DNA from 3 places in the Alteromonas sp. I10 genome. Region 3 is predicted to be linked to each of the others. Evidence: predicted binding sites of a transcription regulator. Region 3 holds the regulator's gene; each other region holds the start of a gene.

Region 1 (10,812 bases), on a different contig from region 3:
GTTCTTTTTAAATTTCTTAACCTTGTCGGTGACTCGCTTATCTTCCCAGGTATTCATCGTTGTGCGGTCAATAGGTGTTTGGTCGGGGAATACTGCTTTTAATTCCGGGAAAAGCGGGCCGCTGAATGACTTTTCAGCTACGGTTGTCAGAATAGTGGGTACATTAAATGCCTTTGCAGATTTTGCTAGACCTGTAACGTTGTTGCGCACATCTTCGATTGAATGTGAGCGTGTTGCAAACGCCATTTGAGGCTGGTGGTCGATAAGAATGACCGTGTGGTTGTCGGGTGTCAGAAGGCTCTTGGCTGGCTCTCCCGCTTGCACAGAAGGAACAAGAAAGGTTAAGCCAGTAACAAGTGCTGCCATTGATTTTTTAATATTGAACATTGTGATTTCCTCTTGGATTAAGTTTGTTGTGAGTACTTCGTAAACCTCGAGATAAATCTTATGTTCGTTTTTATTAATTTAAAATGCGTAAAAATTCATCTAATTATTCTAATTTTTAGAATCAAATGCCTGGGTTTGAGAGAATCACGCAAAATCTAACAAATCAGTACCGAAGAAGTTATCGATGACACAGCGCCATTCACCACTTGCATCCCTTTGCAGAACATAAACGGCGCGCTTACCCTCGCAGGGTAGGGCGTTGGGTGTTGTTTTAGGAACAAGGTAAAGCTTAGCGACGACTAGCGCTACGTCACCTGCTTGTATAACCCGTTCATCTCCGGTTGTAACAAAATGATCGGGCATGAATTTCTTTTGAAATTTAAGCAGGGCATCAACGCAGTCTCGCTGCGTGGCATGTTCTTCAGCGGCTTGGTTTTGCGTTGAGCTGGACATAGGGGTCGCGACCACTGTTGCATCGCTAGCATAACATTGGGATAAGGCGTCTTGATCGCCGCGGTTTACTGCGTCATGCAACTGTTGTAACACGTGAGATATTGGATTGTTCATGGCTGTCGTTCCGTTATTTTTACCGCAAGACGAGCCAATAAAAAACCCGCCTTTGCGGCGGGTTTAGTGAATTCTATTTACGCACTAGCTAACCCGCCCATTCCTTAGAATAGCGAGAATAATAATCAGCGCAGACGCTGAGTAAGCAGTATGTGTATTCGTGTTTTTAGGCATAGTATTTAAAAACAGTGCGCTGCTAGTGAGTATTTAATGACCCGAGTATCCTGTGCACAATGAAGAAAGTCAATGGGTTTTTAGGTATAGAAATTAGACCCATGCGAGTGGGTGGGCAAGCGGTAAGTGTAAGGTATAAGATGTAACGCTACCCTAGGCTTCAAATATGGTAATGCGAATAATCGTGCCCTGCTTTAAACAATCATAAATATCTTTATCAGTGAACCCGCTATTGCGGAGAAGTTGCCTGGCAACTAGCTTAGCGCCTTTTGTACACTGCTTGTCACGTATTATTCGAAGTGCTTTGTTTAAATAACTAATAGAAGGCATGATAAATAACCTTACGCGTTAGGCGTGAGTTTTGTATGATATTTAAACGATATGTTTTGGTGTAATGATCACTCAAACCATACAAACTGTGTTACGAATTAAGGTGGAATTTGACCCTTGGAGTTACTTTATAGCTGGTTAACGGCCAATGATGCGATGTCGATGTCATCATCAGTAGTACTTGTTGTTACCTCCTTCTTTACGTCGATGATGACAGCAACGCTGGGTATTGGTGGCGGGGTCTTACTACTGGCAGTAATGGCCGGTACTATGCCAGTCAGTGCGCTGATCCCGGTTCACGGTTTAGTACAGCTTGGTTCAAACGGTAACCGTGCACTGATGACGGCAAGGCATATCGACTGGAATATGCTGAAGTATTTTTCTTTAGGCGCAATCGTTGGCGCTTTTTTGGCCTCGTTTGTTGTGGTTCAGCTGCCGTTGGTTATTATTCAATTTGCGGTTGCCGCATTTATTTTATTTCTGGTGTGGGGGAGTAAACCCAAAGCACAAGAAATGAACCCCGCGGGTAGAACATTGGCAGGGTTGGTAACCACGCTGGTTTCAATGTTTGTAGGTGCCACAGGGCCTCTGGTGGCGGCATTTGTACACAGAAATAATTACAGCAAAATGCAGATTACCGGCACGTTTGCCAGCTGTATGACACTGCAACACGGCCTTAAAGCGTTTGTTTTTACCTTTGTAGGGTTTTCTTTTGCCCAGTGGGCCGGGCTAATCATTATTATGATTGCCAGTGGTGCGCTCGGCACATTCATCGGCTTGAAAGTATTAAAGCGTGTCCCCGCTGATAAATTTATGCTGGCGTTCAAGATAGTGGTGACACTGTTGGCCCTGCGGCTCTTGTGGCAGGCATTCTCAACCTTATTTCCCGCTGTAATCTGACACAGTTCTTTACCTTCAAAATACTTACGTTAGTGCGCAAGTTTTCATTTCTAGCGTTTAAAACGGCATGTGTATCAGACATTAAGAGAAGATAAACCAGCGAAGGAGAATCACTGGTTTATCTTTATGCCTTTTGAAGTTTGAGTTTTAAACGGTTAGAACCTGTAGCTCAGCGATAGATGCCACTCTCGTCCCGCTGCGGGTACTCGCTCACCTACTGCAACATCAGTATTCCTCACGCGGTTAATTCCCGCTGTGTGTGGGGCGTAATGCTTATCAAATAGGTTATGAATGGTGGCCGTAATCTGAAGATTTGACCGCGCATTATCTATAAGGGTGAAAAGCCCCGTAATATGCACCAATCCATATCCTGCAGTAGTGGTTTCATTTTGTAGCGCTGAAACGTGGTTTTGTGCTCCTGCCAATTCTGACGTTAGTTGCAGCGCCATTGGCGCATTAAGTAGCTGTGTATCCCACTGAATGGTGGTGATTAGCTGTTCGGGGGCGATACGAAACAAAGCATCGTCTATATCGTCGCGATTACCGTGCTGAACACTTGCTACTGCGTTAAGCTTCACGTTATCAAACACATTACCCGAAACAGTCAGATCTGCCCCTTTGATTACGGCGTCTGTATTAGTCCATTGAAATGGTGTTGTGCCTGCCATCATGGTGGAGACCATATTGGCAGCCATATTCGTGCTGGGAGAACCAGTAATATAGTCTTCAATATCTTGATAAAAGAGGCGAGGAGAAACTGACCAGCTTTTGAAACGGTAATCAATACCCACATCTATCTGGCGTGCAGTTTCGTTGTCTAGAGCCAAGTTACCAATGTAGTTAAATCCGTCTGCCATTCCCCCAGAAATACCAAGAGGTAGCCACGTATAGCGCTCGAAGTAAGTAGGGGCACGGTTTTTCTGCGATACGCCAAGGACAACATCGACATTGTCGCTGGCGTGATATCGCGTGCTAGCGGCAATATCTAACATGTTATAGCTCTTACTGCGTTCTGCCGCGTTGAAATCATCAACGAGTGAAGCAATGGCAGGGTTCATCATAACCATATTAGAACCGGCTAGCCCGGCATCCATGTCAACACGTGTATATCGGGTACCAATTGTTGTTGAAAAGGATGCTTTATCTCGCTGCCATTCTGCGTACACGCTGGCTGTGTCTTTTTCTACGTTGGTAAAGTTATCAACGAAGAACATGCCGTTATTAGGGTTGGTGATGGTCGAGTTATTCCTGCTGTGGTGCAGATAGGCACCTAGTTTGAGGTCACCTTCATAAAATGGCATTACATAGGTGGCATCTACACCTTGAGCAATAGCATCAGCGTTATTCTCTCTCGCCATGTCGGCAGACATCACCATGCGCTGTGAGAAGTTGTCCATGGCATGTTGGTTGCTGTTGCCAAACCAGCTTAACGTGAAGAACTCCCTATCATTTGCGTTATAGCGATAGCCCAGTCGATACCAAGCGGCATCAATAAAACCAATGTCCATGGCTAAAGCAGGCGTGCCGCTTTCGTTAGTATTAAGTTGCTGATAACTCACATCGACTTGGTGATTGCCCCACTCGACGCCCGCCCTAAACTTACCGCCATTTCTTTGGTAATGGCTGTTTGGTATAACGCTGTTATCTCCCGACTCTTGTTCGTCGCGCTGCTGATGAGTGAAGGCGCCGCTAACAAAAGCCTGCTCACTCTTATAAAACAGATTGCCTTGGTATTGCTGACCGCTCCCCGGAGATATTGCGCTGGCACTTACGCTACCGCTAAAGCCTGTATTCAAGTCAAAAAGTGCTGAGGCATCAGAGTGAATGCGAAGCTTTCCGCCTAGCGTCTGCACACCTGCACTTACTGGCACAATCCCCCGGTAAAGGGTAGCGGTCAGTCCTGGTTCTGGCAGCACATGAGAAAGGGGCGAGTCCATGGCGTTTGGTCCTGCTCCAGCAATATCAACGCCATCAATGCTTACGCCAACTCGGTCACCATAAAGTCCTCTATACTGAATAAGCCCGGTGACTGGGCCGTTTCGAGATATCGACACGCCAGGTAATGTGGCAAGCTGATCGCCAAAGTCAGCGTCAATATTGCTGGTAGCACTAACAGACTCTTGCTCGATATTTTGCGTGCTAAGGGAAAGCGGTGTGCCAATAACGGTGACCACTTCTGTCGAAGTGTTATCGGCTAAGTCGATGGTGTTTGCGTAAATGTGTACGGGCGCGCACGCAGTGAATACGGCAAGCGCAATGATAGATTGCTTCATAACAATTCCATTTTAAAAAACGAGTGTTGTGCATGGTGAAAGCATGCATGTTCAGTGTGTTTGGGAGGTTGTTATGCGTGTGGTGGGGCACGACTTAGCGGCGCCGCGTAAGCAAAATCTGTAAAGGGCTTAGCCGCTAAACGCGCGACTAAAGCGCGATAGCGAACCAGCGATAGCAAAGGTAATGTGGCATGTAGTGGCTCGTCAACCTGAGGTAAGTCGGCTAACGTGCCATTGGTACAGTCAACGTGCTCGGCGGGTGCTTTGAGCAGTTCGGGGCTAACAAAAACGAACTCACCTTCAAACTCAGTGGCGCTAATTGAAATGTAGCGCATGGTCTTGCCAGTACAAATAAGTTCAATATCTTCACCTACAAACGCACGTGCTTGCTGCATAGTATGGGCAGCAAGGCCAAGTGCTAATGCATTTTGCAAAAGCATACAAAGGCAAAGTGTTAGTGTAAGTAGGCGTCTTAAAGTCATTTTTCTTTATCTGGTTAGCGCCTTTTTATCATAGCCTGCGTTTTGGTAATTTTTCTACCTATTATTTTTTACGTATCTCCAACCCCCGCTTTTTTCAGCTTTCTGTAAAGTGTACGGGTACTCACTCCCAGCGCTTGTGCAAGTTGCTGGGTATCGCCTTCAAAAGACGTGTGAACCTGACGTAAGTATTGGCGTTCCAATTCGTCTAAGGTTACAACGTTACCGTGAGATGAAGAGGCATCATTGATAGCATCAGAGCTTATGTTATCGAGCTCGGGTAAGTCTGTATCGTAAATAACGGTTTCATCAGCCAGTAAAATAGCTTGGTCTACAATGTTTTTTAGTTCGCGAATATTGCCTGGGAACGGGTAGTTGGTTAGTTTTTCTAGCGCGTTTTTATGAAACCGTTTTTTCTCTTTAGACATTGCCAAAAAGTGAGCGGCTATCAGTGCTATATCTGATTTTCTTTGTCGTAAAGAAGGGAGGTTGATAGGAAAACCGGCAATGCGGTAGTAGAGGTCCTGTCTGAATTCGCCCGTTTCCACCATATGCTTTAGATTTTTGTGTGATGCACACACTAAACGAAAATCAGCCTTTTTAGACACTGTGCTTCCTACAGGCCGATAAGTTTGAGACTCGAACAGCCGCAGAAGCTTTACTTGTGTTGAAAGTGGGATATCGCCGACTTCATCAAAAAACAATGTGCCGCCTTCCGCTGCTTCTACGAGCCCTTTCTTATTTGTGGTTGCGCCTGTAAATGCCCCTTTTTCATAACCGAATAGTTCGCTTTCAAGCAGCGTGTCAGACATGCCGGTACACTCGATGACAACAAATGGTTTGCCAGCACGGTGACTACTCGAGTGAAGTGCTTGGGACACCAGCTCTTTACCCGTGCCGGTTTCGCCAAACAATAGTACTGAAATATCTGAGTTAGCGGCGCGATTTATTTTGTTTAGCATTGCTTTAAATGCCTCTGATTCGCCGACCATCTTTCCTGCTGAAGGTCGGTTTGAGGCAAACGAAAGCTTATCAAGTATTTCCAAGAAACCTAATAATTCTCCGCTACCGTCGAAGATCGGGCGCATGAGGATGTCGCAGTAGCTTTGACCCTCACTGGTGGTATGAACGTGTACTACGCTAGCCGCTCGTCCTGTGGCTTTACTCTCTTGCATTGGGCAATGCTCGCCGCACTTATCGCAAGGTTTGTTGTTGCGGTGAGAGACTTGATAGCAGGTACTAAAGCCAAGCTTTATATCCACAGGGTAGGTATCTCTGTAGGGCTGGTTGACAGCTTCAATAACGTAGCTTGGGTTAATGAAGATTGCGGGTTTATCTATCGCATCTATCATCGCTTGTACTATGGATATATTCATGGGTGGCTGAATATTAGTTTGTTCTAATTTAATTTTGGCAATTTATCATATTGGCATAGAGCTTGTTCACTGTTTGAGACAAACGACAATACTTCGGTAGCAACTCATTCAGTTCCAAAGAGAGTTTTATAATGAAAAATAGCGTAATGCTGATGGCGATAAGCTTATTGGCAAGTAGTGCTCATTCATTGGCAGATACAGTGACTGCCAATGAGAAAAAAAGTGAAAACAGTGTACAGGAAAAAGTCAAAGAAGCGCGATTACACGCAAAAGCACTGGGAGGCGCGCTAAAGTCACGACTACAGCAAGCAATTCAATCCGGAGGGCTAGAGGCTGGCGTTAACGAATGCCAGGTTGCAGCGGCTCCTATTGCTCTGGCGCTTAGTCAAAACGGGTGGGAGGTTGGGCGTACCGCGCTGAAAGTAAGGAACCCAAACAATGCGGCAGATCAATGGGAGCGTGAGCAGTTAGCGTGGTTTTCACAATTACTGACCAAAGCTAAGCAAGACAATTTGGCCCCTAAAAGACCCCTTGAAACTTATCAATACGATAGCGAAAGCGGTAAGTTTAGGTACATGATGGCGATTGAACAAGGTCAGGTATGCATGGCATGCCACGGAGCTAATGTGGCACCTTCAGTAAAACAATCCATTCTAGAGCACTATCCCAACGATCAAGCTACAGGGTTCGAATTGGGAGAATTACGAGGCGCGTTCACACTCTCATATACCCCTTAACTTTTCCTTATACTCCACTTTTTGACATTCTGCTAAGCAGCCTTTCTCTTGTGCCATATTTGTCACCTAAATGACAAATATGGCGAACGCATCGCCACCAATTGTTGCGTTGGATCAATAAGCCACACACTCGGTCGTGGAATAATTTATCTGCACAGTACGAAAATACCGCCGTTTATCGGTAATTGCGCTTTAGCAGCCAAATTACTGATGTATGGCATAAACCGTGCTCTTGCCATGCGGCATATTCATGTGTTCATCACTGAATTTTAAACCACTTTTTCTGCTAAGCGTTTAACGCGCACACGAAATACAAGGGAGATAACCCATGAGCGATACGTTAATAGAACTATCGCGGTGGCAATTTGCATTAACTGCAATGTTCCACTTTATATTTGTACCCTTAACTTTGGGGCTTAGTTTCTTACTTGCCATTATGGAATCGGTATACGTAATGACGGGTAAAGAAATTTATAAGCAGATGACCCAATTCTGGGGAAAGCTGTTTGGAATTAACTTTGCCATTGGTGTAGCCACAGGCTTAACCATGGAATTCCAGTTCGGAATGAATTGGTCTTACTATTCTCACTATGTAGGCGATATCTTCGGTGCGCCACTTGCTATCGAAGGCCTAATGGCCTTTTTCCTGGAATCTACCTTCGTGGGGTTGTTCTTCTTTGGCTGGGACAAAATGTCAAAGGTGAAGCATTTGATGGCGACTTGGCTGGTGGCCATTGGTTCAAACTTTTCTGCACTGTGGATCTTGATTGCTAACGGCTGGATGCAATACCCGGTAGGCGCTGAATTTAATTTCGAAGCCATGCGTATGGAAATGACCAGCTTTGCTGAGGTTATTTTTAACCCCGTAGCACAGGTCAAATTTGTTCACACTGTATCAGCAGGTTACGTGACCGGCGCAATGTTTGTGTTGGCAATTTCAAGTTACTACCTGCTTAATCATAAGCATATCGCCTTTGCGCGCCGTTCGTTCGCCATAGCTGCTAGCTTTGGCCTAGCCTCAACGCTTTCTGTGATCGTGCTAGGTGATGAAAGTGGTTATGAGCTTGGTGATGTACAAAAAGTGAAGCTGGCAGCAGTTGAAGCTGAGTACGAAACCCATCCTGCACCTGCGCCGTTTACTGTGTTTGGTATTCCAAACGACGAGAAGCAGGAAACCGAGTACGCCCTTCAAATTCCTTGGGCAATGGGCATTATTGCTACCCGTTCGTTAACCGAAGAAGTGAAAGGCATTAAGGATCTTAAAGAAGAGAATCGCGAGCGTATTCTGAGCGGAATTAAAGCCTATGAAGTGCTTGATGATGTAAGAAACGGCACCGCGACAGCTGAGCAACGTACTGCCTTCGACCAAAATAAAGACAGTTTGGGCTACGCTATGTTGCTAGAGCCTTTCACTGAGAACGTTTCAAATCCTTCTGATGCCGCGCTTCAACAGGCAGTAGATTACAGCGTTCCGCCGGTTGCCCCATTGTTTTGGAGTTTCCGCCTTATGGTTGTGGCTGGCTTTATTATGCTTGCGCTATTTGTGTGCGCCTTTTACTACAGTACTAAACACAAGATTACTAAGCCACGTTGGCTATTAAAAAGCGCGCTCTACGGTTTGCCGCTTCCTTGGATTGCCTGTGAGGCTGGCTGGTTTGTCGCTGAATATGGCCGCCAACCATGGTCAATTGCAGAGGTGCTTCCGGTGCATACGTCGGTATCTAATCTCGCCGTAAGCGACGTGGTAATAACCCTTGTAGCCTACAGTGCTTTCTATACCGGCATGTTCATTATTGGTTTTTACTTAATGAAGAAGTTTGCCAAAAAAGGGCCAGTTCCACCTGAAGATAAGCAGCCTGACACTGAATTTGATCTTATTGACCTTGATGAGCAAGGAGCAAAAGCATGATTGATTATGAATTACTAAGAGTCATTTGGTGGTGCTTGGTTGGCGTTCTGCTAATTGGCTTCGCGGTTACTGATGGCTTCGATTTGGGCGTTGGAGCTCTGCTCACGCTTATTGGTAAAAATGACAAAGAGCGCCGCGTAATGATAAATACAGTAGGGCCGCACTGGGATGGCAACCAAGTTTGGTTTATCACCGCAGGTGGCGCTATTTTCGCCGCGTGGCCGATGATTTACGCCACTGCGTTTTCTGGGTTTTACCTCGCGCTGGCCCTTACCTTAATTGCCCTTTGGATGCGCCCGATAGGCTTTGATTACCGCAGTAAATTACCTAACCCCCAGTGGCGTAAAGCGTGGGATTGGGCGTTATTTGCTGGCGGTATTATCCCAGCCCTTATCTTTGGTGTGGCGTTTGGTAACCTGCTGTTGGGCGTACCGTTTGAAATGGACAGCACGCTTAAATCAACCTACACAGGCTCGTTCTTTGGCCTTTTAACACCGTTTGCGCTGGTGGCAGGACTGCTTTCTGTGGCTATGTTGCTGAATCACGGTGCAACCTGGCTACAAATGAAAACCGATGGCTTTATTGAAGTTCGCGCACGTGCAGTATCGGTTGTGTTAAGTCTGGCTGGTGTCACGCTATTTGTACTTGCAGGTCTTTGGGTAGCATTTGGATTAGATGGCTTCGTGATTACCTCGGCAGTCGACACTATTGCAACGTCAAATCCACTTAAGAAAGAGGTTGCCATTGAAGCTGGAGCTTGGATGAGCAACTACAGCAAATACCCTCTTATGATGGCAGCACCTGTGCTGGGTATTATTGCGGGTCTGGCCTGTGCGCTTTTCTCTAAGAAAGGTAATGCAGGCATGGCGTTTGTATCGAGTGCGCTATTTATAGCAGGCGTTATTTTAACGGCTGGCTTTTCTATGTTCCCATTCTTAATGCCAAGTATCACCATGCCACAGGCGAGCTTAACCGTATGGGACGCTACGTCTAGCCATATGACGCTAAACGTAATGTTTATCGTTGCCTGTATCTTTGTGCCTATTGTACTTAGCTACACGGCCTATAGCTTTTACGTAATGCGCGGGCGCATTAAAAACGAAGACCTCGACCAGTCTCACACCATTTATTAAGGAGAACGCTATGTGGTATTTCGCTTGGATTTTAGGAGTTTTGCTGGCGTGCTCTTTTGGCATTATCAACGCCATGTGGTTGGAGTCGACGGAAAATATGGATAGACCCGAAGACTAGGTGTTTTAAATAGCGCGGAGTTCATCCGTTTTCAAACACGCCGTAAACCCATCCATGGGGGCTCTTCAGCAGCGTCCCTGCTGCTGAAGGTTTGAAAACGGATGAACACCGCGCTATCAGTTTAATTGGCAGGTTCTTGCAGCCAGCCCACCACTTGGAAAAGAATGAAAAAGAAATGCGAAATTTGCTCTCATTACTAAGTAACGCAAAAGAAGAGTCAAAACCACAGTGATCAAAGAAAAAGTTCCCAACCGGCAAACGCTTAATGCGTGGTGCAATGAGATGGATAAGGCGCAGTCGCTTGGCTTGCGCACTTCGCTTATGGCGCAAGTAGTGGTTAAGTGTTTGTCGCTTTTTTCTTTGATTATTGGGTTCTATTATTTTTCACATATTGCTCATGACTGGGTAGTAAACCAGACTCCTGCAACA
Region 2 (10,812 bases), on a different contig from region 3:
ATGCAGGGTTAAAATTTAGGTATGCGACTGTACTAATTTCTCACGTGTTGATATATATGCATTAAAGACAAAGTTTATTTCCATTTTTGGACTAATAGTGGCAAAAGCAGACGATATTATCCTTTTTGTGAACGTAGTTGATGAAGGCTCTTTTTCAAAGGTCGCTCAAAAACTCAACCTAACTAATTCTGTAGTAAGTAAGCGTATCGCACGATTAGAGTCAGATTTGAACGTTCAATTGCTTTACCGCTCTACACGAAAGCTCAATTTAACTGATGCAGGAAGAACACTGTACAATAAGGCGAGAATCGCCAATTTAGCCATTCAAGACGCAGAAGATGCCGTCAGTGGTTACAGTGATGAAGTGCGTGGAAAAATCCGAATTACTATGCCCAATGTATCGGCAAAACTGGTCTTAAATCGCGCAATTGCCGAGTTTTGCAATTTACACGAAGAGGTGGATGTAGAGCTTGCAATTACCAATCGCGTTACCAATATCATTGAAGAAGGTTACGATCTCGCCATTCGTACAGCACATCTTGAGGACTCCTCTCTTATTGCTAAACGCCTTATAGATTCAAAATGGATAGTATGCGCAAGCCCCACATATCTTAAAAACAAAAGCCGCCCAAATCATCCTGACGACTTAACTGAACATAATTGTTTAATTTACAAGTACGATAGCACTGGCCCAGACTTCTGGCCGTTTCATATTGAAGGAGAGCTTCATAACGTTCAAATTGGCGGGCGAATACAGTCAAATAACTTGGATGCGTTAAGGCAAGCCGCTATTGCAGGTGTGGGTGTAGCATTTCTTCCCAAGGCATTAGTGCATGAAGATATCGAAGATGGGGCGCTTTCGCCTCTACTTGCCGAGTACGTAACTAAGACTATGGGTATTTATGCCGTTTATCCTCGTTCGCGTCAGCCTGACAAAAAGCTAAAGCTACTGGTCAACTACCTTCAAGAGGCGTTTAGCAATAGAAGCGCCTATTTTTATTGATAAACATTGAAGTAATCTCCGTTTACATCAAAAACATGGCGCTAAACATAATTGAAGCGATCTTAAAACGCGAACTTAGCTGACGCTTGGATGTAATTGGAGTCAATGCTGTCTATATTGTCATCATTGATAGAATAAGCACCAAACTCTAGGCCAACATCAAGGCGCGGCGCTACCGTATCAATAACATTCACCGCCCAGTGCGAACGTTTGCGCCCCAAAATATCTGTTTTAGCTGCTCCATAAAATACAGTGCTGCGGAGGGTTTCAGTCCAAAAATGGCGATACGCTACGGTATAAGCCAGCGTACTTTCCGTTTCCAATGTTTGAGTTGCAGGATCCTCAACAACATCAGCAGTCATGCCGGCCGCAGCATACCGACCGGGCTTACCCGCGGTTAATTGAAAACGTAGATCATCTTTTGCAAAAAGTGGTATTTTGCCTGCGATATTTACTGCTGCTGTAACTTCTTCAACCCCTCCTTGATCGACAAGTCGTATTACAGAGCCGAAAGCATATTGCCCATATTGACTATCTAAATTGTATCGTACAACAAAGTCGGGTGTAGACTCATCAGGGTCAGCGGCTACACCTGTAAGCCCTACAGCATTGGCAGGTGCGTCGGTATCACCATCCCCAATGGTCTCTGGGCTTTCGATGGCAAATTGCCAGTTTCCAGAGGTGTATCTAACCTGAACTTGCCTTGCAAACACTTCTCCTACATGAGGACCACCAAAATCTAACGACTCAGGAATAACGTGAAGCGGCATAAAGGTGCTCCAGTTTTGCCCCGCACTCCAGTTCTTATAGGTGATGAAGAAGTGACGTAATCTCAAGTTAGTAGAGTTACTTACCGCTTCGTTACCGCCTCCGCCATACATATCGACTTCTATAAAAGTACTCACCTCCCCTATAGAAACGCCCATATTTAAGCGTGACTCTCCTACATTGAAACCTGTGTGTGATGTCTCTATTACTTCCCCGCCAGGAAAATTACCAATCCAGTAATCCTGATAAGCAATATCCCCTTCAACATGCCTGACATCTACTTTGGCATAACCTCCAACACTAACCTTAACGTGTTCGTTACCGACCTTCCCGTTGAACAACTCTATGCCGTGAGAAGGGTTAAGAATTAGCGCTAATGCACAAGCAGATAAGCGTAGGGTGTATTTATTGTTTGTTTTCATTATTCGTCCTAATAGCTGAAACTATTTAACATGTCGTTAACGGGCGGATAATGTATTCGTTCGTGCTCAGAGGATAAACCGAGTTTAGAATATTAACTTTTTCCTAAATTCGCATAATCAGAGGTTTACTTTTTGAATGTTAATTGTGTAAAGAGATGAAGAATATTGAGCATAAATCGCTCAATAGAAAAATAATAAAAGGCTACTTGTTGCTAACACGATAAGTGAAAGTAATGATATTGATTGAAGTGTCTTACCCCAACTTTGCGAAAACCAACTTAAACACAAAGACAGAGAAAACACAGTAAGTGCAGACATAATAGTATCTGCAGGCGAGAATGTCGCTTGATTTACACTCAATGCAAATACGGCAAAACCAGTACCTATGGCACCGACTGCGCTCACAATCATGCATAATATGAAATGCGCACAAAGCTTAGCTATATCTCGGGGCATTGAGCGCACAGAAACTAACGCTTCGTTTGAATTATATAACTGCATCGCAACCTCTTAACCCTCTCAATAATAAGTTAATGATAATCGTTATCATTATTAAATCAAGAAAATTAATTAGCTGTATTAGGAAAATTCATTAAACAAGAAAGCGTAATCTGTCGCTCTTCGACCAGTGGCTTTTTAGTAAATCGTTTTTTGTTATGAAGCTGCCGATTAATGGTCTTTCGCGGAATCTACTGGCAATAAAAAAGGCACTGGCTCCAGTGCCTTTTGGTTTTAATTGCTGACAACGAAAAGTCCGCTGTCATCTGCATCAATACGAATGGTTGATTCCGGTATTAATTCGCCAGCAAGTAATTGATGCGCGAGTGGATTTTCCACCTGCACTTGTATCGCTCGCTTAAGCGGACGTGCGCCAAACACTGGATCGAAACCCGCGTCCGCCAATTTATCCATAGCCGCGGCAGACAGAGTAAGCTTATAACCTTTTTCTGCGAGCCTAGCGCGAAGCGAGGCAAGCTGAATTTTAGCAATAGATTTTATTTGCTCCTTCCCTAATGGATGGAATACTACAATATCATCGACGCGGTTGATGAACTCCGGTCTGAAGTGTTGCCCTACAACACTCATTACCGACGCTTTCATATCGTCATACTGACTTTCGTTGTGCTTATCTTGAATGATATCTGAACCTAAGTTGGACGTCATGATCACAACGGTATTTTTAAAATCTACAGTACGTCCTTGTCCGTCAGTCAACCGGCCGTCATCTAGTACTTGAAGCAGAATATTGAATACATCTGGATGTGCCTTTTCAACCTCATCCAACAAAATGACCGAGTATGGTTTGCGACGCACCGCTTCGGTTAAGTAGCCACCTTCCTCGTAGCCAACATAGCCAGGAGGTGCACCCACTAAGCGTGCTACCGAGTGTTTTTCCATAAATTCTGACATATCGATACGCACCATGGCATCTTCAGTATCGAACATAAAGCCTGCCAAGGCTTTGCAGAGCTCAGTTTTGCCCACGCCAGTTGGCCCTAAAAATAAGAATGAGCCAATAGGTCGATTTGGATCCGCAAGCCCAGCACGTGAACGGCGAATTGCGTTTGAAACCGCTTCAACCGCTTCTTCTTGTCCAACAACCCGTTTGTGAAGTACGTCTTCCATACGCAACAGCTTCTCACGCTCACCCTCAAGCATTCGCGCTACAGGTATACCCGTCCATCGCGAAAGCACATCTGCAATTTCAACGTCCGTCACTTTATTTTTAAGTAACGTCGTCTCGCGAGTTTCGTTTTCAGCCGCTTGCTCTAACTTTGCTTCAAGCTCTGGAATACGGCCGTACTGAAGTTCCGACATACGATTCAAATCAGATGCACGTCGCGCTATCTCCAAGTCAAGTTTAGCCTGCTCAAGCTCCCCTTTAATGGTTTGAGTGCCCTGCATTGCGTCTTTTTCATCCAGCCACACTTTCTCAAGCTCTGCGTACTTGGTTTCCGCTTGCTCACGCTCTAACTCAATCATCTCAAGTCGCTTATGACTCGCATCATCTGTTTCTTTGGCCAGAGCTTGCTCTTCCAATTTTAGCTGGATGATACGACGCTCAAGACGATCCATCTCTTCGGGCTTGGAGTCTATTTGCAATCGAATGCTAGACGCAGCCTCGTCTATAAGATCAATGGCTTTGTCTGGCAATTGGCGGTCGCTAATATAACGATGCGACAAACTTGCCGCTGCAACGATAGCGGGATCAGTAATATCTACCGAGTGATGGAGCTCATAGCGCTCTTTTAAGCCACGCAGAATAGCAATAGTGTCTTCAACGCTCGGTTCTTCAACTAATACTTTTTGGAAACGACGTTCAAGTGCTGCGTCTTTTTCAATGTACTGACGATATTCATCCAGTGTTGTAGCACCAACGCAGTGAAGTTCACCACGGGCTAACGCAGGTTTAAGCATATTACCTGCATCCATCGCTCCATCGCCCTTCCCTGCACCTACCATAGTGTGCAGTTCGTCAACGAATAAGATCACGCGGCCTTCTTCTTTAGCCAGCTCATTAAGCACTGCTTTAAGGCGTTCTTCAAACTCACCGCGATATTTAGCTCCCGCCACTAACGCGCCCATATCAAGGGCAAGAACACGCTTGTTCTTTAAGCCCTCAGGCACTTCGCCATTAATGATGCGCTGAGCCAACCCTTCAACAATAGCCGTTTTACCCACACCCGGCTCACCAATGAGTACTGGGTTGTTTTTGGTTCGACGCTGCAGTACTTGAACAGTTCGGCGAATCTCATCATCTCGACCAATGACCGGGTCGAGCTTGCCTTGTTCTGCTCGCTCGGTTAAATCTGTCGTGTATTTTTCAAGCGCTTGACGTACATCTTCAGCATTAGGATCCGTGACCTTCTGACCACCACGCATGTCGTCTATTGCGCTTTCAATAGCTTCTTTAGTGATATTCAGGCTTTTGAGGATTTCCCCCAAGCGCCCTTTATCTTGTAGCGCCGCTAGAACAAAGATTTCTGAAGTGATGTATTCGTCTTTTCGCTGCTGCGCTATCTTGTCACAAAGATTTAGCAAAATGCCGCTGTCTTTACTTAATTGAACATCTCCCCCAATGCCTTCAATACGAGGTAGGCGCTCAATAGCTTGGCTCAGTGCTGAGCGTAGCGCATTTACATTGATGTTTGCTTGGTCAAGCAAAGGGCGTACTGACCCGCCTTGCTGATTTAGCATGGCAGTCATTAAATGGACAGGTTCAATGTATTGATGATCTCGCCCCAATGCGAGTGATTGAGCATCGGATATTGCGAGCTGAAATTTACTGGTAAATCTATCTAGTCTCATAATCTCAACCTAATTAATGAACAACTATACCTGCGTTAACACGCCGCGATTACGAACATTTTAACTCTCGCTGAGTGGGTAATGATCTATGCGGAATGGTATTCTTTATGTTCTAGTTATGTAGGCTGCTCAATTGCGATTCAAGTATGAGATTAAAAAGTTAGCCAAAAAGATAACAAATAATGTATGAAGTTTGATCTAGCGCAACTGTTTGATCAGACTAAAACTGCCGCCTTTTTTCGAAACAATTTAAAGCAGGCCTATTACGCTAACTATACGCCCAGTCGTGCGCTTGTTTTGATGCGTAGCTCTTCGATGGGAGTAAAAACGCTGTTCGTCAGTGTAAGTGCACAAGTTACTTTGTGTAATATTCTCAACGCCAGCTTGCTGCAATTGCACCTGTGCCACTAGAGGCAGATCTAATAAGTACTTCCCTCTATTAGAGCTATTAGCAATGGCACCGTCTATATGGCGAAACTTACTCGCCAACTGTACATCAACTTCGTAGCAGGGCCCGCTGATTGCAGGACCAACCCAAGCGATGAGTTTTTTTGCATCGCTGCCAAAGTGTGAAACAGCACTTCCGATAATGTTAGTATCGAGACCTTTCCAACCAGCATGTACTGCCGCCACTTCTTGACCGCTTTCATCACACAATAAAATGGGCACGCAGTCTGCGGTCATCACCGCACAAAAATGCGATGTTGAAGAAGAATACGACGCATCAGCGGTGGTATCTGCGCTCGGCAATGACACCACGCGGTTGCTGTGCACTTGCTCCAACCATGTGATCTTTTCACTATGTGGAATTAGGCTTCTATTGGCTTTCACTAGTAGGAGGTCGTCCCCCACGTGGGCGCCAACGTTCAAACCTGCAAAATCACCTATGCTTGTACCTCCCATTCTTGTCGTTGTGTATGCAACAACATTTGCGGGACATGACCACGCTGGCGTAATCAAATCCAGCGTGGATGAAATAGGTGAATTCGCAGCTGACAATGTCATAAGTTCGCCTTACTTATTAAAGCATATCTTGTGGATTGTCCGCGGTGTCCTTTTTCACGGCTTTAAGCAAGTCCTGCATATCTTGAGGTAGGGGAGCTTTCCACGTCATCCACTCTTCAGTTTCAGGGTGAAACAGCGAGAGCTGTGCGGCGTGCAACGCCTGACGTTGGAATCCGCGAAGCGCAGCGATAAATTCTTCTGACGCCCCTTTAGGAAGACGAGGACGCCCGCCATAAACTTGGTCGCCAAGCAAAGGATGCTTGATGTGGGCCATGTGTACGCGGATTTGGTGCGTACGGCCAGTTTCAAGCTTCAAACGCAGGTGCGTGTATGCGCGAAATTTTTCGATAACACGAAAATGAGTGACCGCTGGCTTGCCCATTTCACGTACTGCCATATGCGTACGTTTTGTTGCGTGTCTACCAATAGGCGCATCTACAATACCACCAGCGACCATCGTACCTAAGGCAACGGCTTCGTATTCACGACTCATTTCCCGACGTTGAAGTTGGTCAACAAGATGCGTTTGAGCAGGAATTGTTTTTGCTACTACCATTAACCCCGTCGTGTCTTTGTCAAGGCGATGGACAATGCCCGCACGTGGAACTTTGTCTATCTCTGGACAATGATTTAACAAGGCATTTAGCACGGTACCGCTTGGGTTCCCTGCACCTGGATGCACAACCAAATCTGCTGGTTTGTTTATGACTAGGATGTGTTCATCTTCATAAACAATGTTTAACGCGATGTCTTGCGCTTCGCTCGTTACTTGTACATCCATTTCGGCCTGTACAGTAACAAGTTCATCCATTTGCATTTTGTGGCGAGGCACGGTGATTACTTCACCGTTTACAGCAACATTCCCATCTTGGATCCAAGTTTTTAGCTTAGAACGAGAATATTCAGGGAACAAATCAGCCAAAACCTGATCTAACCGTAAACCAAAATGCGCAGCTTCCGTTGAAGCTTCTAATTGTATTGTGTTCGGCGACTGTGTCATAACACCATTGATTACGTCTAAAAAAGGGTATTATAACAAGTATTCACGCTGTACACTGCCTTGTTTACGTTTTTGTATGGTTTTTCTCATCGTTAGTACGTTAGAATGCAATTAAAGTGTTGTTGTTTAACACATGAGCTTAGACAGCGAAGTATTAAAACTGTTTAGCAGGAAAATAGAATTATTATGAAATCATTTCGTCTACTGGCCCCCGTTTTATTGGGTGCTATGGTATCTGTCGCAGGATGTAGCTCTTCAGATAATGAAGAAAAAGCCGTATTAGCTAACATGGGTGCGCAGCAACTGTACGACAGAGCAAAGCAGAGCATGGAAGTAGGTAACTTCAGCGCTGCAGCACAAACGTTAAGCGCGCTAGATTCGCGCTACCCGTTCGGTCCCCTATCCCACCAGGTACAGCTAGACCTTATTTATAGCTATTATAAGTCAGGTAAAAACGAAGAAACGCTTGCCACTATCGACAGATTTATTCGTCTGAATCCAAACCATTCAGATGTTGATTACGCGTATTACATGCGTGGATTAACTAACATGGAATCAGATAGCAACCTTTTCCAAGAGTTAATGAATATTGACCGTACGGATAGAGACCCGTCGAAGTCTCGTGCTGCGTTTGAAGATTTCCGCAGACTGATTCAACAATATCCAGATAGCAAATATGCCGCAGATGCGAAACAGCGCATGGTTCATATTAAAGACCGCTTGGCTCGCTATGAAATCGCTATTGCACGTTTCTACATGAGACGCCAGGCTTATGTCGCTGCAGCAAACCGTGGTCGCTATGTTATAGAGCACTTCCCGAATACCACTCAAGTGCAACAAGCACTCGAAATTATGGTTTCAAGTTATGAGCAGCTTGGCCTAGATGAATTGCGTAACAATGCGATGAAGACACTAAAGCTTAACTACCCTGACAGCGAATTTATTAGCTAGATTTGGCTATTCTGTTTTGCTAGAGCTTTATGCAACCAATAAAAAAACGCACATTTGTGCGTTTTTTTGTATCTGGATGTCACATATTGAGCGTTCGCTTGATAGATTACTAGCGGAAAAACAAGTGACTAAAAGGGTTTAACAATCTTGCAAGGCCCGAAGTAAAGTGCAATGGCTGATCAACAATGCTAAATACAAGGCAGCCTTCTTTACCTTCGGATTTTGGCGTGTGCGTTTTATCACCATCCATGAAAATAAAGTCGCCGGTATCATAACGACTTAGCCCATCACTGAACTCACCATCAATGACTAATGTATATTCCGTTCCACGGTGCGTGTGCTCAGGTACACTACCACCACTTCCCATAAAGATAAAATTAGCTACACCTTGATTTCCAAGGTCAACTGGCGCCTGCCACAGCTTCCCGACCAAACTTGACCAGTTACCAGTCTTATCGATGTAGCGGTGAAGCGTTCTGGGTAAAGTGAATACCCTTCCATCTAACTCGATGGTATTTGCACTTGCCTGCGTTTGCAAGGCCGCCCGCTTCTTTACGGACTCACGATACGCTGTGGGCTGTTCCATCAAAGCATTATTTTGTTTCGATGATGGGAGCTGCGTAATTTGGGATAGCATGTCACCAAACTGAAGCGACATTTCAGCTCTGTCGCTTGCCGATGAATTGGCGTTCGAAACCATTTGAGCAGCAAGACTTTCCGTTTCAATTTCAACAAAACGCTGACATTTCTCACACATGTCACAATGTGCAGAGACCATCAGTGATATAGCAGGTGACAATGTTCCCTCAACAAAATCTTTAAGTTGCTGGGCACTTGGGTGAAACCTAATCATTATCGTTTAACATGACCTTTAATCGTTGAAGTGCCAAACGTGTCCGCGACTTTACTGTACCTAATGGAATAGAAAGCTCATCGGCGACTTCTTGTTGTGACTTGCCATCAATATAGATAGCTTCAACCACTGCTTTCTGTTTTACAGGTAGTGATTCGAACAAATAGCCAATCTGCTCTAAAGTAACTTGTTCGTCAAGTGGCGCCTCGTTTGCATCGGCTGTTTGTTCGCATAAAACTGGCCATAGATCGTCAGAACAAACATCCTCTTTTCTATTCTGCAGTTTTCGAAGCATATCAAAGCGAATATTGCGTGCGATTGTGAAAATCCACGTTGACGGAGAACCTTTTTCTGCATTGAACAGGTGCGCTTTCTGCCACACATTCGACATAGTATCTTGTACCAGTTCCATGGCCAGTGCCTCATTACCCATCTGTTTCAGTGCATAAGAACGCAGCCGAGGCGCGAAGTAGTTAAACACTCTTGCAAATGAACGCTTGCATCGGGTGTCTGCAACCGCGACAAGGTAATCAGACATTTCAGTTGCACACTCTTTAGGCTTGATTGTGCTGTTACTTTGTTCCAAAGGAATTCCAACTAACATAAGATTCGTCCGCTTTTCCGTTTTGGTTGTATCATTCTACGGCGTTATGACTTAAAACGTTTGCGAAAATCGCTAATATTGGATTACGAATTTGTAATGTCTTTATCCGACTCAACGACTAAGCGATTAGTGCAGAGAGATAGTTCAATAAACTGGTACATTCTCTTTGCGCTAAAAAGTGCTGTTTTTGCGAGCCGTCTACTGGCAATAATTCTAACCACCGATTTAATACCCAATTAGGGCAATCAAACTTTGGTGATTCGTAAAGCGATGCCAACTCTTCGTAGTTTCCAAATATTTCTTTAAGTCGCTCGTCCATAGGCGCTATTTGTTGAGGAGCCAAATCGCACTGCCAAGGTTCTAACACCTTGCAACTACCGGTACGAAGACCATCTTTTTCAACTTCTATGCTACTTACCTCAACTAAATGAGAACCAGCAACCTTTATGCCAAGCAACCCATCATCGAGCATGTCGAAGTCAACAACCTGCGCATAAGTACCTATTTTATGAATATGCTCATTCAAATTTTTGTCACCGTTAGCATTAAGCATACACATCACAAAGCCTTTATTTTCAGCACATGCCTGCTTAACCATTCGCACGTATCGTGGCTCAAAAATGCGCAATGCCATTCTACCTTCCGGCAAAAGGTGCGCAGATAAAGGAAATAAAGGAAAACGTTCTACACTCATACTCAGCACTTCCGAAAACACGAAAATAATTACGCAAGTGAGAACAATTAGGATCGAATGGGAAAATTTTTCACATATAAATGGAAAAACATGATCTTTAGCACGACGATTAATGTAATTTAGTTTTTAAATAAAACATTAACAGATTTCATATCAGAGACTTGCAATTTGAACGTGAAAATAACCGCGAATTTTTTTAAGCG
Region 3 (10,812 bases):
CACACCATGGCTAACATTCTCACGTTTGCGTCCGTTGCACACTAACGCCGTTATTTTTGCCTTCGGCGGCTGTGCGCTATTTGCAACGTCGTACTACATCGTTCAGCGTACCTGCCAGGTAAGACTGTTCAGTGACAAACTTGCCGCATTTACCTTTTGGGGTTGGCAAGCCGTTATCGTTTTAGCTGTTATCACCCTGCCTATGGGTTTAACCAGCTCAAAAGAATACGCTGAACTAGAATGGCCAATTGATATCCTTTTGGCACTGGTTTGGGTCGCTTATATCATTAACTTCTTCGGAACCCTAGTAATCCGTAAAGTTTCGCACATTTATGTTGCAAACTGGTTCTTAGGCGCGTTCATGTTAACTGTTGCAATTCTTCATATTGGTAACAGCATGGCTATTCCGGTATCTTTCACTAAATCGTATTCACTGTATGCAGGCGCAGTAGACGCTATGATGCAGTGGTGGTACGGCCATAACGCGGTAGGCTTTTTCCTGACTGCGGGCTTCCTTGGTATGATGTACTACTTCGTACCTAAGCAAGCTGGTCGCCCGGTTTATTCATACAGACTTTCAATTGTTCACTTCTGGGCACTTATCTCGCTGTATATCTGGGCTGGTCCTCACCACCTTCACTACACTGCCCTACCAGACTGGACTCAGTCACTAGGTATGGTGATGTCTATTATCCTATTCGTTCCATCTTGGGGTGGTATGATTAACGGTATTATGACGCTATCTGGCGCGTGGCATAAACTTCGCACCGACCCAGTATTGCGTTTCCTTATTGTTTCATTGTCTTTCTACGGTATGTCTACCTTCGAAGGCCCAATGATGGCAATCAAGACCGTTAATGCACTGTCTCACTACACTGACTGGACAATTGGTCACGTACACTCTGGTGCTCTAGGTTGGGTTGCAATGGTTTCAATTGGTTCAATTTACCACTTAATTCCAGTGCTATTCGGTCAGCGCGCTATGTATAGCACCAAGCTAGTTAACGTACACTTCTGGTTCGCAACTATCGGTGTTGTTCTATACATCGTAGCAATGTGGATGTCTGGTGTACTACAGGGTCTAATGTGGCGTGCAGTAAATGCTGACGGTACGTTAACCTATAGCTTTGTTGAGTCATTAGAAGCGTCTAAGCCTTTCTATGTGGTTCGTTTCATTGGTGGTTGTTTCGTGGTAGCAGGTATGCTTGTTATGGCATACAACACATGGAAAACCGTTCGTGCACCTAAAGGCAGTATCGCTGCAGACCCAGCGACTCAGCCGGCGTAGTAAAGGAGACGAATAATGAAAAACGCACATGAGTTAATTGAAAAGAACGTCGGTCTGTTAACGGTATTAATCCTTATCGCTATCAGCTTCGGTGCCATGGTTCAAATAACGCCGTTGATGTTTCAACAGCAAACCATGGAACCGGTAACAGGCTTACGTCCATATACCGCGCTTGAGCTTGAAGGCCGTGATATCTACATCCGTGAAGGTTGTGTAGGTTGTCACAGCCAGATGATCCGTCCATTCCGCGCTGAAACAGAGCGTTATGGTCACTACAGCGTTGCTGGCGAATCAGTATGGGAGCACCCTTTCCTTTGGGGTTCTAAGCGTACTGGTCCTGACCTAGCACGTGTTGGTGGTCGTTACAGCGACGAATGGCACCGAGTTCACCTGCTTAATCCTCGTAACGTGGTACCAGAGTCGAATATGCCAGGTTTCCCTTGGCTTGCGGAAAACACGCTTAATGGCGAGTTAACAGCTGAAAAAATGGAAGTATTCCGTGGATTTGGCGTTCCGTATACCGACGAAGATATCGCGGGTGCGAAAGCGGCAGTACAGGGCAAAACGGAAATGCAGGCCCTTATTGCTTATCTACAATCTCTTGGCACACATTTGAAATAATATGGACCAAGGAATTGTAGGCAGCATTTTTACTGTCATCGTCTTTGTAAGCTTCATCGGTGTTGTATGGTGGGCGTTCAGCAGCCGCAACAAGAAAAAATTCGATGAAGCTGCAAACCTAGTGTTTGCAGACGAAGAAAAAGAAAAATCAAAAGAAGATTAGCAGGAGTCTCGAACTCATGAGTATGTTTTGGACAATTTGGATTTCAGTGATAACCCTAGGGTTAATCATTGGTTGCTACTTCCTTCTTCGCTGGTGCCTTTCTAACAAGACTGGCGTAGCTGAAGGTGAGTCAATGGGTCACGAATTTGATGGTATTGAGGAGTTGAACAACCAACTTCCTCGCTGGTGGACAATTATGTTCTACATGACCATCGTTTGGGGCTTTTTATACCTAGCGCTTTATCCTGGCCTAGGTGCGTATGAAGGTATTTTGGGTTGGAAGAGTTCTAACCAAAATATTCAATCGCTAGAAGAGTCAGCTCAGGCGCGTATTGAGGCTAAAGAGCAAGGCTACCTAGTAGAATATGATCGTGAACTAGATTTTGCTGCCGAGAAGTTCGATCCGATCTTCGAAGCGTATGCACAAGTTCCTGTTGAAGAACTGGCTAAAGACCCAGAAGCAAATAAAGTAGGTCAGCGTTTGTTCCTACAAAATTGCTCTCAGTGTCACGGTTCTGATGCACGTGGTCAAAATGGCGGCTTCCCTAACCTAACGGACAACGACTGGTTGTACGGTGGTTCAGGTGCGAAAATCGTTGAAACTCTTACGCTTGGTCGTAAAGCAGCTATGCCAGCATGGCTAGATGCTATGGGTGAAGACGGTATCGAAGAAGTGGTTAACTACGTACTTAGTTTAAGCGGTCGCGATGTGGACCCTCAGCTTGCAGAAGCAGGTAAAGCTCGTTTCGCAGCGTGTGCGGCTTGTCACGGTATGGACGGTAAAGGTAACCAAGCACTTGGTGCACCAAACCTTACTGACAATATCTGGCTATACGGCGGCAGCCACAGAGCGGTAACAGAAACGCTTACTTACGGTCGTAACGGTGTAATGCCTTCATTCAAGAAAACCTTGGGTGATGACAAAATTCACGTTGTTGCAGCGTATGTATACAGCCTTTCAAATGATTAATGATTTAAATCATTAAATATCTTAAAAAGCCTCGTTACTACGGGGCTTTTTTTATGAGAAAATACAGCGGTATAGAGAGTGCCATGCGAACATTTTTTGTACACTTTTAATATGTCTCGCCAACACTATATTTATCATTATTTACCGGCTTTACGTGTAGTTGGGGAAGTAAAAATAAATATGTTGTTAGTGAAGTAAATACGAGAAAAGATTTCGATGAATAGACCCTGGTATAAAGAGTTCTGGCCCTGGTTTTTAATTGCCGTTCCTATCATTACCCTCATCATGGGTGGCGTGTTATTAAACCTTGCTATTTCTACCGAAGATAGCTTGGTGGTAGACGACTACTACAAAGAAGGAAAAGCAATTAATGCCCGTCTGGACAAGGAAGCCATAGCCCGCCGCATGAATATCACCACTGATTTAACCATTGAAGATGGAAGCATAGCGCTGCAATTTCATTCGGGGATTCCTCAAGAAGGTAACGCGGTTAAATTAAGTTTCTATCACGTAACGCTAGAAGAGCGCGATGTTAGCGTTTTATTGAGTCGCGACGCTAACGGTATTTATCGCGGCTTTATTGAAGAAAACCTTGACGGTAAATGGCGCATATCGCTGACGCCGATTGATGATAGCTGGAAAATTCAAAACACGGTCTATCTGCCCCACACTGGCAAAATGAAATTCAATCCATAATGACAAAGCACGACTGTTACCATTGCGGCTTGCCTATAGCGAGTCCAGACAATGGGAAATTTACTACTGTCATTTTAGGGCAACAACGAGACATGTGTTGCCCTGGCTGCTTAGCGGTAGCTGAAGCGATCGTTAACAACGGCCTTGAAGACTATTACCAGTTTAGAACCGAACCGGCGCAAAAATCTGACGACAGTATTTTAGAAACGTTAGATAAGCTAAAAGTCTATGACGACCCTTCCCTTCAAGAAGAGTTCGTGTTTGAAGAAGGTCAGGACAAACAGATTCAGTTGACCCTTGAAGGTATTACATGCGCTGCGTGTGGCTGGCTTATCGAAAAGCAGTTGTCAAAAGTTGAAGGAATAAAGCAAGTCGCGGTGAATGTACAAGAGCGCCGCGCTTTAGTCACTTGGTCACCATTTCAAATTAAGCTTAGCCAAATTCTATCTACGCTAAAACGCATTGGTTATGTTGGGTCACCATTTCACCCCGACGAACACGAAGCCAGTTATAAACGCGAGCAAAAGACCTTTCTAAAAAAGCTTGGCCTAGCAGGCATTATGACCATGCAGGTTATGATGCTAATGACTGGGCTTTATTTTGATTGGTTCGGCGCCATTGAGTTAGAGACCCGCCAATATTTTTATTGGGTTGCCCTTACGCTTACTACACCTGTGGTGCTGTATTCAGGCAGCACCTTTTATGTGGGCGCCGCTAAAGCGCTAAGCGCCAAAACGGTTAATATGGACGTACCCGTTACGCTTGCCATATTCGGTACTTACATTGCAGGAATACGTTCGACTGTATTAGAACAGGGCGAAGTGTATTTTGAATCTATTTGTATGTTCATTTTCCTGCTGTTACTCAGCCGCTTTTTAGAACATCGCAGTCGCCATCGCGCCGCACAGATCTCTGCCAATATGATGCAGTATGTGCCCGTATCAGCGACCAAACTAAATCCGGATGGCAGCCTAACCGAGTGTCTGGCTAAGCAGCTAAAAATTGACGACGTAGTGCTAGTGAAGCCTGGTGAAACAGTCCCCATTGATGGGGTGGTAACCGACGGCAACGCAGCGGTTGACGAATCTATGCTTACCGGCGAGTTTAACCCCGTGCGTAAGTCGAACAGTAGCCCGGTTTACGGCGGCACGGTTTGTCAAGATGGTACGCTAACCATTACGGTTACGCAGACCCTTAAAAATGCGCTGGTAAATCAAATTGTACGACTGCAAGCAAGTGCGATGGCGAGTAAGCCTAAAGCAGCGCAGATAGCCGATAATTTTTCTCGCTATTTCGTTACCGCGGTATTGCTGATTTCGGCGTTAACCTATGGCTTTTGGGCGTATCAGGGTAGCGACGAGGCATTTTGGATCACCATATCGGTGCTGGTTGCAACCTGCCCTTGCGCACTAGGGTTGGCTACGCCATCAGCGTTAACCTGCGCTATGGCAAAGTTAAACCGACAAGGTATTTTACTAAAACGGGCCGATGCGCTAGAACAAATTACTGACATTGACACCATCGCTTTAGACAAAACCGGCACGCTCACAAAAGGCAAATTTACTATTTCAAATGCCTGGTACGTTGACGGCGTGGATAGTAATAGTGCGCTATCAATTGCGCGCGCTTTGGAGTCACGCTCTGAACATCCGATTGCCAAAGCCTTTAGCGACGGTATAGCCTTTAGCGACGGTGTAGCCCTAAGCGAGACTTCTGCCTCTAGCAGTAGTGCTGACGCCATCGATAACACGGTACACAAAGTGACTAATTTTACCGTTACGCCAGGAGGTGGTATCAGCGGTGAGATCAATGACACGTTGTTTTCTATGGGATCTGCAGCATTCAGCGTTCACGAATCACAGCTAAAACTCATTGAAGCGTTCCCTTCAGCTAACGTGTTTCTCACGGTTAAGGGGCGTATTATGGCGGCGTATGAAGTAAAGGATTCACTAAGAGAAGATACGCAAGAAACTCTCGATATATTAGCTGTAAGCCATACCCTCGCCGTTTTAAGTGGTGATACACAGCAAAACGTTAATGCGCTTACCGCACCATTGCCAATTTCGACCGTTAAAGGTGGCCTAACACCTGAGCAAAAGTACGAAGCCGTTCAAGCTATGCAGCAATCTGGCGCGAAAGTGATGATGATGGGTGACGGTATTAACGACGCTCCAGTTCTTGCCAGCGCTGATGTGGCAATTGCAGTGGGTAATGCCACAGACGTGGCTAAAACTGCCGCCGACGTGATACTGCTTGGCGATCAGCTGCTTTCTGTACCAGAGCTTATTCGAACTGCGCATCAAGTGAAGCAAAAAATAAGGCAAAATATCGGCTGGTCGGTAGGTTACAACGTTTTGATCTTACCTTTCGCCGTATCAGGCCTACTTTCACCGTGGATGGCTGTTGTTGGTATGTCGTTAAGCAGTATCATTGTGGTCACAAACTCAACGCGACTTTTGAGCAAATAGCATGAGTATTATTTACGTATTAATTCCAATCGCCATCATCATTGTTGCCGTCGCTATTGTGATATTCTTTTGGGCGGTGAAAACCAATCAATTTGAAGATTTGGATCGCCAAGGGTATAGCATACTGTTTGACGATGATCTTCCGCCAGAAGAAAAAAAGCTAGCTGAGCAACGCAAGCAACTTCAAGACAGTAAAGTAGACAAAAGCCAAGCGCCACATGGAAGGGATTAACTACTTCTCTGCCTTTCTTATCGGCTTAGCCGGTGGAGTTCACTGTGTGGGAATGTGCGGTGGAATTGTCGCTGCGCTAAGGATGGTTTCGCCTAAAGGCGCTTCAGCACTACCCTATACCCTTGCCTATAACATGGGACGTATAGTGAGCTACACCATCGCCGGAGCAATAACCGGGGCACTTGGAAAAATTGCAGCAGATTATATACCTCTTGCCAACTATGCCCTTTCCCTACTTAGCGGAATCATGTTGCTTCTACTGGCGTGTTATTTGGGTAAGTGGTGGACTGGCTTAACAGTGCTGGAAAATGCGGGTAAAGGCCTATTTTCCAAAGTCCAGCCGCTTTCAAAACGCTTTTTGCCATTTAAGACCCCTTTAAGTGCGTTGCCTTATGGTTTTATTTGGGGTTGGCTTCCTTGCGGTTTGGTGTATTCCACACTTACCTGGTCTCTCGCGGCGGGTAACGCGCTAGAAGGCGCTGCTATTATGTTCTTCTTCGGTTTGGGTACATTACCCACCTTGCTCGCTGCAAGCGCTGGTAGCCAATATATTGTTCGAAGTTTTCAACATAACCATTTTAGACAAATTATTGCAGTAATAATGGCAATATATGCAGCTTATCTTATTCATGGCGCAATCGTTTAAAAATGGGTGTATTATTGTCGGGTATTCTTTTAGAGAGCGTGCATTATGAGCAAAGGAAGCCAATTTTCTATTCACTGTCAAAACTGTAGTTTCAGTCACCTGTGTTTACCGGTGGCGTTAAACAAAACAGAAATCGAGTCTCTTGACGATATTATTGAACGCAAGAAGCCGCTTCATAAAGGTGACACGCTGATTCAAACTGGTGATAAATTCCGTTCTCTATTTGCAGTGAGAACCGGTTCATTCAAATCATTTGTGACTAATACCGAAGGTGAAGAACAGATTACCGGCTTCCACTTTCCTGGTGATATTATCGGTTTCGATGCATTAAGAGAGAACAAACACCAAAGCTATACTTCTGCGTTAGAAACTGCCATGGTGTGTGAGCTTCCCTACGAGACCCTCGACGAAATGTCAGTGCAATTTCCAAAGCTACGCCACCAGATCATGAGCTTCATGAGCGCTGAAATAAAACAAGATCACGACATGATCATGCTTTTAAACAAGCGAACCGCAGAAGAGCGCTTACTGTATTTCATCTCACACCTGTCGCAACGCTTTGAAGAGCGTGGCTTTTCCCATAGAGAATTCCACTTAACCATGACGCGCAACGAAATTGGAAACTATTTAGGATTAACGATTGAAACGATTAGTCGTCTGTTAAGCCGTTTTCAAAAAGACAACATCATAAAAGTAGACGGCAAGCTTATTACTATTTTGGATTTCGATAGGCTAAACACCAAACTAGCGGCGCTTAACGGCCCTAGCGTTGTCTGCGGTTAGTCCTTTTTAAGTGTTAAATAAGGCGCGCACTAAGCGCGCTTTTTTGTAACCTGTGTTAGCCACCTACCTGCCCTTTCAGCGCCACGCCGGTTGCTCCATATTCAATTAGGTAGGTTCACTCATGGTCGCCTCGTAAAATTCTTGATCTAAAACAACTTACGTTTTTCCCAATGTCGTTTATAGTTAGTATTAGAAAGCTTCGATTTCGACAGCCGCTACTAAGTTTCGTAGTTAGGGGGACGTTATGATTGAGTGTAAACGAATTCTGGCCGTGGTAGATGCCGAGCGCGATAACCAACCTGCACTAAGCCGAGCTTATGAACTCGCTTCAAAAACAGGCGCTTCAGTTACCGCCATGATGGTGGTATACGACTTATCTTATGATATGACGACCATGCTTAGCCCGGATGAGCGCGAGTCAATGCGCGATGCAGTTACAAAGGAGCATGCAAAATGGCTTGCCACCCACTTAAGAGAACAAGGATTCACTGAAACTGATATCGTTGTAGAATGGAATAATCGTGCGTATGAGTCGATTATTTACTACACCCTAAACAATCAGATAGATTTAGTGGTAAAGGCAACCAAAAAGCACGACGATCTTGCTTCTGTTATTTTCACCCCCACCGACTGGCATTTAATGCGTAAATGCCCTCGCCCAGTATTGCTCGTTAAAGAGCACGACTGGCCAGAAGGAGGAGAGATTATTGCTGCAGTAAACGTAGGCAGTGAAGACGATGAGCATGCCGCACTTAACGATAAGCTCACCCTCATTGCTAACGACTACGCCTCTTTATTGAAAGGTAGCGTAAATTTGGTCAACAGTTACCCTTCTACACCACTTAATATCGCCATAGAAGTACCTGAGTTCGACCCCGATACCTACCACGACGCGGTAAAAAATCATCATTTAAAAGAAATGCGTAGTCACGCGTTAAAGTACGGTATTCCTGAAAACAAATGCGTAGTAAGAGAAGGCCTTCCGGAAAAAGTTATCCCGCAAGTGGCAAAAACACTGGATGCAGAGCTGGTTGTTATTGGTACCGTTGGCCGTGTGGGCATTTCAGCGGCCCTAATTGGTAATACTGCAGAACACGTGATCGACGAACTCAATTGCGATGTGCTTGCTATTAAGCCAGATGGATTTGTGTCGCCGTTGTCGCTGTAATCTTTTCATCAGTACCGCATAGCCCGTGTTTGCCGTTACTTAGCGGCCAACACGGTATGTCACCAACAAATTTAACCTCACAAGCATGGTCTCGAAAAGCCGCTTTAATGTATAATGGTGGCTTTATCACAAACCAAGCTAGTTAATTATGAGTTTAGGCACAAACAGTGCTGACGCGTCGCCATTAAATGCTGCGCAAAGTAAGCAAAAGTACAACTTCAACAAACTTCAGAAACGACTTCGCCGCAATGTGGGTAAAGCCATTGGCGATTTCGGTATGATTGAAAACAACGACAAAGTAATGGTGTGTTTATCTGGCGGTAAAGACAGCTACACCATGCTAGATATTTTATTGTTTTTAAAGAAGATTGCGCCTATTCACTTTGATATCGTTGCGGTTAATCTTGACCAAAAGCAGCCTGGTTTCCCAGAACATATCTTGCCTGAATATCTAGAAAGCATTGGCGTTGACTACAAAATTGTAGAAGAAGACACCTACTCTATTGTTAAAGACAAAATTCCAGAGGGAAAGACAACATGCTCTCTCTGTTCTCGCTTGCGCCGTGGTATTTTGTACCGCACGGCAAAAGAGTTAGGTGCGACTAAAATTGCATTAGGTCATCACCGCGACGACATGCTAGAAACGTTTTTCCTCAATATGTTTCATGGTGGCAAGCTTAAGTCTATGCCGCCAAAGCTAGTCAGCGATAACGGTGAACACATCGTTATTCGTCCATTGGCGTACTGCACAGAAAAAGACATCGAGAAATATTCTCAGGCCGCTGAATTTCCGATTATTCCTTGTAACCTTTGTGGCTCACAAGAAAACCTACAGCGCCAAAACATAAAGGCTATGCTTCAAGACTGGAACCGTCGCTTCCCAGGTCGTATAGAGTCGATGTTCCGCGCGCTTCAAAACGTAGCGCCTTCACACTTAATCGACAGCAACCTTTATGATTTTAAAGCTATAGCTACACAAGAAGGCCCGGTTGAAGACGGTGATATCGGGTTCGATGAACCTTCTTTCACTACAGAAAATAGTTCGGACTTCAGTGATGAAGATAATACTATTGAAGTAATAAACATTATGGAACCTAAGTAAATGAAAATTGGACTTGCGCTAGGTGCCGGTGCCGCAAGGGGCTGGACTCACATTGGCATAATTGAAGCATTAGAAAAACTCGGCGTAAAAATTGACGTTGTAGCGGGATGCTCTATTGGTGCCTATGTTGGTGCTGCCTACGCAAGTGGCAAGCTGGAAGGGTTGAAAGAGTGGGCATGTTCCCTCAGCGACTGGCAGGTACTTGCTCTTATGGGCGTAGGACTTAGACGCGGCGGCATTGCCAGCGGACAGAAGGTTTTCGACAAGCTAGCAAGCGAGTTTTGTGAATCGACTTATGAAGACATGCTTAAGCCGTTTGCGGCTGTGGCTACCGACCTTTATACCGGCCGTGAAGTAGTGTTTAACTCTGGTCCTATCGGAGACACCATTCAAGCATCCTGCGCTATTCCCGCACTTTTTGCGCCCGTAGCACATGGTGATCGTTGGCTGGTAGACGGTGCCGTTGTAAACCCTGTACCGGTGAACTTATGTCGCCAATTAGGGGCCGATTTTGTAATCGCGGTTAACCTTAACGCCGATTTCCGACCACTTCGTCTTGAAAAGTTGAGACAAGATCATGAAGAAAACCAGCGCAAAACCGAGGACTTTTTTACAAAGAGTCAAAACGTACTACGCCAATGGTTCTCTCCTGACAACAAAGAAGAAAAAGCCCTA

What was found. Region 3 encodes FNR, which switches genes on or off when oxygen is low (the NO sensors DNR and NnrR bind a similar motif). Its sites were predicted from a motif close to TTGATCTAGATCAA; they were not measured.
Region 1: a site for FNR is predicted at 7,328-7,341, ahead of BZA03_RS11665 (cytochrome ubiquinol oxidase subunit I). Genes of this name have one in related genera too.
Region 2: a site for FNR is predicted at 5,696-5,709, ahead of clpB (ATP-dependent chaperone ClpB). Genes of this name have one in related genera too.

What each region holds. Positions count from the first base shown of each region.
Region 1 is NZ_QJJN01000005.1:146,922-157,733, reverse strand. Features, by position in the region: gene BZA03_RS11700 (hydrolase) at 1-387, opposite strand, end outside; gene BZA03_RS11695 (nuclear transport factor 2 family protein) at 532-954, opposite strand; gene BZA03_RS11690 (sulfite exporter TauE/SafE family protein) at 1,576-2,358, shown strand; gene BZA03_RS11685 (TonB-dependent siderophore receptor) at 2,514-4,631, opposite strand; gene BZA03_RS11680 (hypothetical protein) at 4,703-5,113, opposite strand; gene BZA03_RS11675 (sigma-54-dependent Fis family transcriptional regulator) at 5,182-6,462, opposite strand; gene BZA03_RS11670 (DUF3365 domain-containing protein) at 6,618-7,223, shown strand; gene BZA03_RS11665 (cytochrome ubiquinol oxidase subunit I) at 7,552-9,132, shown strand; gene cydB (cytochrome d ubiquinol oxidase subunit II) at 9,129-10,265, shown strand; gene cydX (cytochrome bd-I oxidase subunit CydX) at 10,276-10,383, shown strand; gene BZA03_RS11650 (ATP-binding cassette domain-containing protein) at 10,666-10,812, shown strand, end outside.
Region 2 is NZ_QJJN01000008.1:9,976-20,787, forward strand. Features, by position in the region: gene BZA03_RS14940 (LysR family transcriptional regulator) at 98-1,003, shown strand; gene BZA03_RS14945 (DcaP family trimeric outer membrane transporter) at 1,066-2,193, opposite strand; gene BZA03_RS14950 (hypothetical protein) at 2,374-2,694, opposite strand; gene clpB (ATP-dependent chaperone ClpB) at 2,926-5,502, opposite strand; gene pgeF (peptidoglycan editing factor PgeF) at 5,752-6,507, opposite strand; gene rluD (23S rRNA pseudouridine(1911/1915/1917) synthase RluD) at 6,524-7,507, opposite strand; gene BZA03_RS14970 (outer membrane protein assembly factor BamD) at 7,694-8,458, shown strand; gene BZA03_RS14975 (ChrR family anti-sigma-E factor) at 8,568-9,311, opposite strand; gene BZA03_RS14980 (sigma-70 family RNA polymerase sigma factor) at 9,304-9,915, opposite strand; gene BZA03_RS14985 (LON peptidase substrate-binding domain-containing protein) at 10,034-10,609, opposite strand.
Region 3 is NZ_QJJN01000007.1:144,257-155,068, forward strand. Features, by position in the region: gene ccoN (cytochrome-c oxidase, cbb3-type subunit I) at 1-1,288, shown strand, start outside; gene ccoO (cytochrome-c oxidase, cbb3-type subunit II) at 1,304-1,909, shown strand; gene BZA03_RS14370 (cbb3-type cytochrome c oxidase subunit 3) at 1,911-2,072, shown strand; gene ccoP (cytochrome-c oxidase, cbb3-type subunit III) at 2,089-3,042, shown strand; gene BZA03_RS14380 (FixH family protein) at 3,259-3,738, shown strand; gene BZA03_RS14385 (heavy metal translocating P-type ATPase) at 3,738-6,206, shown strand; gene ccoS (cbb3-type cytochrome oxidase assembly protein CcoS) at 6,208-6,438, shown strand; gene BZA03_RS14395 (sulfite exporter TauE/SafE family protein) at 6,425-7,084, shown strand; gene fnr (fumarate/nitrate reduction transcriptional regulator Fnr) at 7,130-7,867, shown strand; gene uspE (universal stress protein UspE) at 8,112-9,035, shown strand; gene ttcA (tRNA 2-thiocytidine(32) synthetase TtcA) at 9,184-10,137, shown strand; gene BZA03_RS14415 (patatin-like phospholipase family protein) at 10,138-10,812, shown strand, end outside.